DNA from 3 places in the Mesorhizobium sp. M1423 genome. Region 1 is predicted to be linked to each of the others. Evidence: predicted binding sites of a transcription regulator. Region 1 holds the regulator's gene; each other region holds the start of a gene.
What was found. The regulator PhoB, encoded in region 1, activates phosphate uptake and scavenging genes when phosphate is short. The targets are predictions, from matches to a motif close to TGTCATNNANCTGTCAT.

Region 1 (3,277 bases):
TCGGTCTTCCAGCGCTCTTCCTGGAAGTTCGACCAGGAAACGCCGATGACCTTGTCCTTAGCCTGCGCCACCGACGCAAGCGCCAGCGTCATGGCGACACCCGCCAGAATGGCGGTCGTGAATTTCTTCATCATATCCTCCCTGCGCCGCGTACGGCGTGACCAATTGGCCCCAAAGGCCAGCTTAGAGGCGCTAATTTTTTCGAGCCTCGAAAAAATACTGGCCCGATCTCCCGCTGCTGTCAACATCGATTCTGATGGATTTTGATGTTGCTGCGAGTTTTTTCGAGCTTCGGAATAAACGATGACAGCGCCACCTGCATCTGACACTATTTGCCTCATCTGACACTATTTGTCGGCATTACCGACGGCTTCCGGTTCATGAGCGGCCGCGGCAAACCGGGAGGAAAGCAAAACGATGTCGGTCGGAATCCGCCATGACGATTTGCGCCGGCGCAACCGGGCGATGGTGATCTCGGCCGTGCGCCGGGCCGGCCAGCCATCGCGTACGGAGATCGCCGCAACCACCGGCCTCAGCCATTCGACCATATCGGCGATCTCCTCCGACCTGATACGGGAAGGCATCCTCGCCGAGAGCAAGGCAAGCGAACCCGTTTCGTTGAAACGCGGTCGTCCGCAGGTCGGCCTTGCCCTCAATCCGGAAGCGGCGGCGGTGCTGACCGTGGTGTTGTCGCTGAATTTCCTGTCGGCCGCCATCATCGACTATGCGGGGCAGGTGGTCGCCGAGGAACAGCGCCGGCTGGACACGCTGACCATGCCGCGCGACGAACTGATCCGCGAATGCATGGCCATCGTCCGGCGCCGGCTGGAGGATCCAGACCTTGACGTCCGCCGCGTCGCCCGCATCGCCTTGGCGATTCAGGGAATTACCGACTCCCCTGCACGCGCCATGCTGTGGTCGCCGATCACGCCGCAGACGGACATCGACTTTGCCGACATGCTGGAAGATGAATTCGGCATCCCGGCCACGGTGGAGAACGACTGCAATATGATGGCGGTGGCTTTGCGCTGGCGCGATCCGGATCGCTATCGCGACGACTTCATCGCCATCCTGCTTTCGCACGGAATCGGCATGGGGCTGGTGCTCAAGGGCGAGCTGTTCACCGGCACACACTCCTCGGGCGGCGAGTTTGGCCACATGATCCATCGTCCGGGCGGCGCACTCTGCCGTTGCGGGCGGCGCGGCTGCATCGAGGCCTATGCCGGCAATTACGCCATCTGGCGCAACGCCACGCAGATGAGCGAAGACAGCCAACCGGTCGCCGACGTCAGCGACGCCGACATGCGCGCGCTGGCGGTTCGGGCGCGCGAGAAGGACGGGCCGGAACGCGAAGCCTACCGCAAGGCCGGCGAAGCGCTGGGTTTCGGTCTCGGCTCGCTGTTCGCGCTGATCGATCCGGCACCGGTTGCGATGGTCGGCGCCAGTGCCGCCGCCTTCGATCTGATCGAGCCGGCCTTGCGCAAGGCCATCGCCCAGACCGCCGGCGGCCAGCATTCGGGCTCGATCTCCTTCGATACCGAGCCGAACGAATTGCCGCTGATCCGCGAAGGCTGTGCAATGCGGGCGTTAAGCTTCGTCGACCAGCAGATTTTCGCGCCGGGCGCGCAAATGAGGCCCGGCGTCAGAAAGAACGTAGCCTGACTGGGCGGGTCAATCTTCCCTGATCGCGTAGCCGGCACCGCGGATGGTGCGGATGACATCAGGCATGCGGCCGTTGTTGACGGCTTTGCGCAGCCGCCCGACATGCACGTCGACGGTGCGTTCGTCGATATAGATCGTCTCGCCCCAGACATTATCGAGTAACTGGCTGCGCGAGAAGACGCGGCCCGGATGCCGCATCATGAATTCGAGCAACCGGAATTCGGTCGGCCCGAGCCGGATCTCGGTCTTCTTGCGATACACCCTGTGCGATTCGCGATCGAGCACGATGTCGCCGACCTTCAGCACGCTGGACAGCACTTCCGGCTTGGCGCGGCGCAGCAGCGCCTTGACCCTGGCCATGAATTCCGGTGTCGAAAACGGTTTGACCAGATAGTCGTCGGCGCCGGTCGAAAGACCGCGTACCCGGTCGCTCTCCTCGCCGCGCGCGGTCAGCATGATGATCGGCAGCCGTTCGGTTTCGGGGCGCACCCGCAACCGGCGGCAGAGCTCGATGCCGGAAACCGCTGGTATCATCCAGTCGAGCACCAGAAGATCGGGCACATTCTCCTGCAAACGGATCTCGGCTTCGTCGCCGCGTGTCACCACCTCGACCTGGTAGCCTTCGGATTCGAGATTGTAGCGGAGCAGCACACCCAACGGCTCCTCGTCCTCCACCACCATTATGCGTGGTGCGATCATCGGCTGGGCACCCCCATCATGTCGCCGGTGCGGACATTGTCGTTTCGTCTTGCTTCGGACGATTGACCGGCAATTGCTCGCCGGTCAGCACATAATACGCATTTTCGGCGATGTTGGTGACATGGTCGCCGATCCGCTCCAGATTCTTGGCGCAGAACAGCAGATGCGTGCAAGCGGTGATGTTGCGCGGGTCTTCCATCATGTAGGTCAACAGCTCGCGGAACACCGACGTGTATTTGACGTCGATACGCTCGTCGGCGGCGCGCAGCTTGGCCAACGCGGCTGCATCGCCTGCAGCATACTCCTCGATGACGCCCTGCACCTGGATGAGCACCAGCTGCGCCATCGCATCGATGGAATGCGATAGGTCGCGCGGCGTGACGCTGAGGCCGACCGCGCTCACACGCTTGGCGATATTCTTGGCAAGGTCGCCGATGCGTTCGAGGTCGCCGGCCATGCGGATCGCCCCGACGACATGGCGCAGATCGTGGGCCATCGGCTGGCGCTTGGCGATCAGGGTAATGGCGCGGTCGTCCAGTTCGCGTTGACGCGCATCCATGATGGCGTCGTCGGAGACGACGCGTTGCGCCAGCACGTTGTCGGAATTCAACAGGGCCTTGGTCGCCCCGCCGACCATCGAACCGGCGAGGTCGGCCATGTCGCGGATCAGCTTGCTGATCTGCTCGAGATCCTCGTCGAAAGAAGCGACTGTGTGTTCGCCCATGGTCCTGTCCTCATATGCGTGATCGGAACGGCTCAGCCGAAGCGGCCGGTGATGTAATCCTGCGTGCGCTTCTCGCGGGGCGACGTGAAGATCTTCTCGGTCCGGTCGAACTCTACCAGTTCACCCAGATACATGAAGGCGGTCTGGCGCGATACGCGCGCCGCCTGCTGCATGTTGTGGGTGACGATGACG
Region 2 (3,277 bases), on a different contig from region 1:
GCAGCGGTTTTGGGATAACGACATGCATAAGAACAAGAGCTTAAAGCGCGTCGCATGTGGCCATTCAAACGCGACGCGCTTTAACCGAGATAATCTCGTCAGTTCTCCAGCGCTTCCTTGATCGCGGCGTTGCCGCGTGTGACCGCATTGTCGAGCGCCTGCTGAGCGGTTTGCTGGCCGGCCAGCATCTTCTCCAACTCCTCATTCTGGATATCACGCACCTGCGGCAGATTCGGCAGGCGCACGCCCTTCGAGTTGTCGGTCGGCGCCTTGCCCGTCATCTGCAGGATGGGTGTCTCGCGGCCGGGGTTTTTGTCATAGAAGCCTGATTTCTTGGTCGCCTCATACGCGGCGAGCGTCACAGGCAGGTATCCCGACTTCTGGTGCAGATATTTCTGCACATCGGTCTTGGACAGATAGGCAAAGAAGGCGGCAACACCCTTATATTCCTCGTCCGACTTGTTGCCGAACACCCACAGGCTGGCACCGCCCGGCGTGGTGTTCTGTGGTGCGCCCTTGGCGTCGCTATCGTAAGGAAGCTGGCCGATGCCATAGTTCATGCCGGACTTGACGATATCGCCGAGGCCGCCCGACGATTCGGTGAAGATGCCGCATTCGCCAGCGAGGAATATCTGCTTGGCTTCGGAGGTGCGACCGCCATACTTGAACGTGCCGTCCTTGGCCAGGTCCGCGAGCGCCTGGAAGTGGTTGACGAAAATTGGCGCATTGATCTTGAGTTCGACATCGCCGCCGGCCAGGCCGTTCTGCTGAGTGGCCCAAGGCACGTCATTCCACGCCGCGAAATTCTCCAGATGGATCCAGGTCAGCCAGGTCGAGGTATAGCCGCAAGGGGCGGCGCCGCTCGTCTTGATCTTCCTGGCAGCTTCCCACACCTCGTTCCAGGTCTTGGGCGGGCTGTTCACGTCGAGGCCTGCCTTCTGGAAAATGTCCTTGTTGTAGTAGAGGATCGGCGACGAGGAGTTGTAAGGGAACGACAGCATGGTGCCGTCCGGCTTCGAATAATAGCCGACGATGCCGGGCAGATACTGGCTCTTGTCAAAGGTCATCCCGGCACTGGTCAGCACATCGGCCGCCGGCTTGATCGCACCCTCGGCCGCCATCATCACGCCGGTGCCGACGTCGAACACCTGGAGGATATCGGGCGCCTGGCCGGCGCGGAAAGCGGCGATGCCGGCATTCAGCGTCTCCGGATAGGTGCCCTTGAACACCGGAACGAGCTCATAGTCGCTCTGGCTGGCGTTGAAATCCTTGGAGATCTTGGCGACGACCTCGGCGTTGGCGCCGGTCATGGCGTGCCACCAGCTGATCTGCGTGACGGCGAAGGCGGAGGTGGTGGAAAGCAGGGTCAAGGTGGCGGCAACACCGGCCGCGAAGCCGAAGAACTTCATGTTTCATCTCCCGTTTGTCATTGGCGAAAGGGGCACTCTCGCAAAGCCAATATGTGGCGCTGATGACAATCGGACAACGGTTTTGTTGCGGGTCCATGAACATCGCTTCCGGCTAAAGTGCGCTCGCTACCGAAAGCGTCGCCAGGAACTACATCACCGCCTTCTCGGCGGAGCGCATCGGTTTTCCCCCGAAAAGGCCCGCCTCATGGCCCGCGGGTTAACCATTCGTTAAAATCTCCAAGAGCTAATCAGTCACACCTCCCCTGTTATTTGGCAGACCGAGTGAACCCAGGATGCTGACGGTCTATAATTGTATTGTAAGTCAGCACGACCTGAGACTGGTCGCACTTGCCGCCCTCGTCTGCGGCATTTCTTGCTTCTCTGCAGTAAATCTCCTTAAGCACGTCGGCCGATCGACCAACCGAAACCGGCTTGTCTGGCTAATGATCGCCGCAACTTCGACCGGGTTCGGCATATGGGCGACGCATTTCATCGCCATGACTGCGTTTACGCCGGGAATACCAAACGCATATAATCCGGGATTATCCGCCTTTTCGCTTGCCGCCGCCGTCATCCTGACCGCGCTTGGGATGTGGGTTGCCACCTTGCGCCGCGGCATCGACCATTTCCTCGTCGGCGGTGCCATTCTCGGTGGTGCCATCGCGACGATGCACTACATCGGCATGGCGGCGTTCGAGGTCGAGGGCCGGATCGTATGGAACCTGCTCCTTGTCGCGATATCGCTTCTGGCCGGCGGGACGCTCGCGGCAATGGCGCTCCTTGTCGTCTTGCGCCGCCCGTCCGCGCTCGCAACACTTGGTGGCGCCGCGCTTTTGACGCTGGCGATTTGCAGCTTGCATTTCATCGCGATGGGCGCGGTGTCGATCATTCCGGATTCCTCGATTGAAATATCCGAACATTCCATCGAGCCCATTTCCCAGGCCTTTGCCGCAGCGGTCGCCAGCCTGGTAATCCTTGTGCTGTCAGGCGCCGCGCTGTGGATCGACCTGCGCTTTCGCCGGCAGAGGCTCGAGGCCGATCGCATGCACGATCTCGCCAATGCCGCGGTCGAAGGGCTGATCGTTTGCGATGGCACACGCATAGTCAGCGCCAATGACAGCATGGCGAAACTGACGGGCACGGCGACAGCCACCCTGAACACGATGCAACTCGGCGAGCTGTTCGATGGACAGAGCGCAGCCGATGTATCCGGCTTCGGCGAACAGGCACAAGAAACGAAATTGAGGGGCAGCGACGGCACGAGAATTCCTGTCGAGCTGATCGCCAGGAAGATCGCCTACTGCGGCAGGCCTCATACGGTGCTTGCCGTTCGCGACATCCGTGAGCGCAAGAAGGCGGAAGAAGAGATCCTCCGTCTCGCGCATTTCGATCCACTTACCGGGCTTGCCAATCGGCGGAGCTTTTCTTCCCGGCTCGAAGCAGAAATCGCATCGATGGAGCGTGGCAGCAAGGATGGATATCTGGCGCTCCTGCTGCTTGACCTCGACCGATTCAAGCAAGTCAACGACCTCTACGGCCACAGCGCCGGTGACGCCATGCTGCAGAAGCTGGCGCACTGCATTTCTGGCATTCCGCGCCACGGACAGATGCTCGCGCGTCTCGGCGGCGACGAGTTTGCCGTCTTAGCTCCGAACCTCCCCGACCCCCTGGCCGCAGGCCGCATAGCCGAGGACTTGCTGGCGGCGATCCGCGAGGAAAACAGGGTTTCAGTCGGCTCCGGCCTTGTTTCGGCCAGCATCGGCATCGCCTTCTTTCCGCTGGATGCCGAAGATCAGGCCGGCCTGATCGGCCATGCCGACACGGCACTCCATCGCGCCAAGACCGAGGGCAGGGACACTTACCGGTTT
Region 3 (3,277 bases), on a different contig from region 1:
CACCCGTTCCTCGCCTATCCCCGCATCATGGGCCACGAGGTTTCGGGCACCGTGATCGAGGTTGGCGAGGGCGTCGATCTCACCGTCGGCGAGCCGGTGATCGTCAATCCCTATCTCGCCTGCGGCAAATGCATCGCCTGCCGGCAAGGCAAGCCGAATTGCTGCGTCAGGATCGAGGTGCTCGGTGTCCATCGCGACGGCGCCATGTGCGAGCAGATCCTGGTGCCGGCGCAAAATCTTTATCCGGCAAACGGCCTGTCGCTGGGCGATGCGGCAGCCGTCGAATTCCTGGCGATTGGCGCCCATGCCGTGCGGCGCTCGCTGGCTGATCCAGGTGCGCGCACGCTGGTCATCGGCGCCGGCCCGATCGGGCTCGGCACGGCGCTGTTCGCCCGCATCGCCGGGCTCGACGTGACGCTGCTCGACATGAGTGCCGAGAGGCTGGGTTTCGCCGAAAGCGAACTCGGCTTCGCGACCCTCAACGGCTCGCAGGGCGCCGCCGCTGATCTGGTGCGGCAGGCGACCGACGGCGATGGTTTTGACGCGGTCTTCGACGCCACCGGCAACACCCAGTCGGTGCAGTCGGCCTTCGCCCATGTCGCGCATGGCGGCACGCTGGTGCTGGTCAGCGTCGTCAAGGACGACATCGCCTTTTCCGATCCCGAATTCCACAAGCGCGAGATGATGCTGATCGGCAGCCGCAACGCTCTGCGCGCCGATTTCGACCATGTCGCCGCTTCAATCCGCAACGGTGCGGTGCCGCTGGCAAAGCTAGTCACCCACCGCACCACGCTTGGCGAGACGCCGCGCGACCTCGCCCGCTGGGCACATGAGAAATCCGGGCTGATCAAGGCGGTCATCCAGGTCGGATGACACAACGATAGCCGCGTCTCAAAGCGCCGACAGTTTGAGTTCGATGCGCTCGGCCGGGAAGCGCGACTCCGAAAACTGGATCGGCTGACCGTCGGGCGTGACGTTGACGGCGACCGTCACCAGCACGATGGCGCCGGGCTGCAGGTCGAGGTCGGCAAGGTCGGCGGCATCGGCATGGCGCGCCGACAGCACGGTCGATTGCCGGAGATAGTCGTCGATGCCGAAACGTGCCAGCGATGCCGTGATCGAACCGGTTTCTGCCATGGCAGCATCGATGCCGGCAAAGCGCCTGGCATCGAACCAGCCGGCAGCGCGGGACACCGGCATTCCATCGGCTTCGCCCCGCGTTTCCAGGCGTATCACGTCGGCCCCCTGCGCAAGGCCTAAGCCCTCTGCGACACGACGGTTGGCCGGCTCGACCGATGAGGCGAGCAAGGTGATATGCCGCTCGGACGCCTGTCCTTGCAATCCCTCGGAAAAGCGGGTGCGGGCGCCGATCGGATAGGACAGCCGCTTTCGCGACAGCACGAAGGTGCCACGCCCTTGCTCCGCCTTGAGCACACCCTCCTGCACCAGGGCTGCGATAGCGCTGCGCACCGTATGGCGGTTGACGCCATAGCGTTCGGCAAGTGCCACCTCCGGCGGCAGCGCGGCATTCTCGGGAAAATCGCCGACGGCGATCGAGTGCAGGATCTGGTCGGCGATCTGCCGCCATAGCGCGACACCGCTGCGCCGCTCGATGCTGTTTGCTTGCCCGATCATTTCCCGCCCCAATCTTTGCGCCGACCTTTTGGCCCGTGTCACGTACACGTCATAGACACGCGCTAGATAATAGATATAATTTGTATAGTTGTCTATATCAATCGACAAATGCACGCAGACGAGGAGTAGCGGCCATGCGAGGACGGGAAGCGCGAGAGCAGGCCGAGCGCAAGGCCGTAATGGCGACGCTGGCGCAATCGGCCGGGGACGACATTGTCCGCCTCTGGGACGAAGCCGGCCTGCCTTGTGAAGCGGAACTTCTGCGTGGCCCCGAAACCGGCCTGGTTACCGTGCGCGGCCGCATCGGCGGCGGCGGCGCGCCGTTCAATGTCGGCGAGGCGACGGTCACCCGTGCCACGGTGCGGCTTGCGTCCGGCCATGTCGGCCACTGCTATGCGCTCGGCCGCGACAAGCAGAAGGCAAGGCTGGCAGCAATCGCCGATGCGCTGTGGCAGGACCCGGCCCACCGCAACGGGGTCGAGACCAGGCTCGTCGCGCCCTTGCAGGCGGCACTGGCCAAGGCCCGTGACCAGCGCCGCGCCGAGACGGCGGCGACCAAGGTCGATTTCTTCACAATGGTGCGCGGAGAAGACTGATGGACCTCGCCACTCAATCGATCGAAGGCGGCTTCGCCGATCCGGTATTCAACGCGCAGACCGTATTCCGCGCTGTGATGGACGCGATGGCGCGGCCGGGCAGCGTGCAGCCCTTGCCGGCCCTCGCCCACCCCCCCGTGCCGCTGTCGGCCACCGCCGGTGCCATTGCTCTGGCGCTGTGCGACAACGACACGCCGCTCTGGCTCGACCCGGCTTTGCAGGGGTCGGCGGCGGTGAAATCCTGGCTTGGCTTCCATACCGGCGCGCCGCTGGCCAACACCCCGGCCGACGCGCATTTCGCGCTGATTGCCACGCCGGCCGAGATGATGGCGCTCGACGGGTTTTCGCAAGGCACCCAGGATTATCCCGATCGTTCGACGACGCTGATCCTTGAGGTCGGCGATCTCGTCTCCGGCGCTCCGCTGCTGCTCGAAGGCCCGGGCATCGAGAAGACGGCGACGATCGCGCCGGCGCAAATGCCGCGTCATTTCGTCGAGCAATGGAAGCAGAACAATCAGCGCTTTCCGCGGGGTGTCGACATCATCCTCGCCACGTCCGACGCAATTGCCTGCCTGCCGCGCACGACGCGCATTAAGACGATGGAGGCGTAGGATGTATGTCGCGGTAAAAGGCGGTGAAGCAGCCATCCGCAACGCCCACAAATTGCTCGCCGACCGCCGGCGCGGCGATCGCTCGGTGCCCGCACTTCGGCTCGACCAGATCGTCGAGCAGCTGGCGCTCGGCATCGACCGGGTGATGAGCGAAGGTTCGCTCTACGACAGGGAATTGGCGGCACTCGCCATCGTCCAGGCGCGCGGCGACATGATCGAGGCGATCTTCCTGGTTCGCGCCTATCGCACGACGCTGCCGCGCTTCGGCTATACCAGGGCGATCGAAACCGGCTCGATGCTGGTCGAACGGCGCGTGTCGGCGACCTACAAGGACCTGCCCGGCGGGCAGTTGCTCGGCCCGACTTTCGACTACACCCACCGGCTGCTCGATCCCGAGCTTGCCGCCGGCGGCGAAGTCGCCGAACCGGAGCAGCG

Region 2: ugpB (sn-glycerol-3-phosphate ABC transporter substrate-binding protein UgpB) is a predicted target of PhoB. The motif match lies at 1,472-1,488, and genes of this name have one in related genera.
Region 3: phnF (phosphonate metabolism transcriptional regulator PhnF) is a predicted target of PhoB. The motif match lies at 1,672-1,688, and genes of this name have one in related genera.

The regions. Positions count from the first base shown of each region.
Region 1 covers NZ_JAMYKU010000001.1:458,215-461,491, reverse strand. The annotation lists gene xylF (D-xylose ABC transporter substrate-binding protein) at 1-131, opposite strand, end outside; gene NKG95_RS02400 (ROK family protein) at 418-1,662, shown strand; gene phoB (phosphate regulon transcriptional regulator PhoB) at 1,672-2,361, opposite strand; gene phoU (phosphate signaling complex protein PhoU) at 2,378-3,085, opposite strand; gene pstB (phosphate ABC transporter ATP-binding protein PstB) at 3,118-3,277, opposite strand, start outside.
Region 2 covers NZ_JAMYKU010000013.1:105,925-109,201, reverse strand. The annotation lists gene ugpB (sn-glycerol-3-phosphate ABC transporter substrate-binding protein UgpB) at 99-1,409, opposite strand; gene NKG95_RS17870 (bifunctional diguanylate cyclase/phosphodiesterase) at 1,703-3,277, shown strand, end outside.
Region 3 covers NZ_JAMYKU010000018.1:36,079-39,355, reverse strand. The annotation lists gene NKG95_RS21730 (zinc-binding alcohol dehydrogenase family protein) at 1-873, shown strand, start outside; gene phnF (phosphonate metabolism transcriptional regulator PhnF) at 892-1,635, opposite strand; gene phnG (phosphonate C-P lyase system protein PhnG) at 1,770-2,231, shown strand; gene phnH (phosphonate C-P lyase system protein PhnH) at 2,231-2,842, shown strand; gene NKG95_RS21710 (carbon-phosphorus lyase complex subunit) at 2,844-3,277, shown strand, end outside.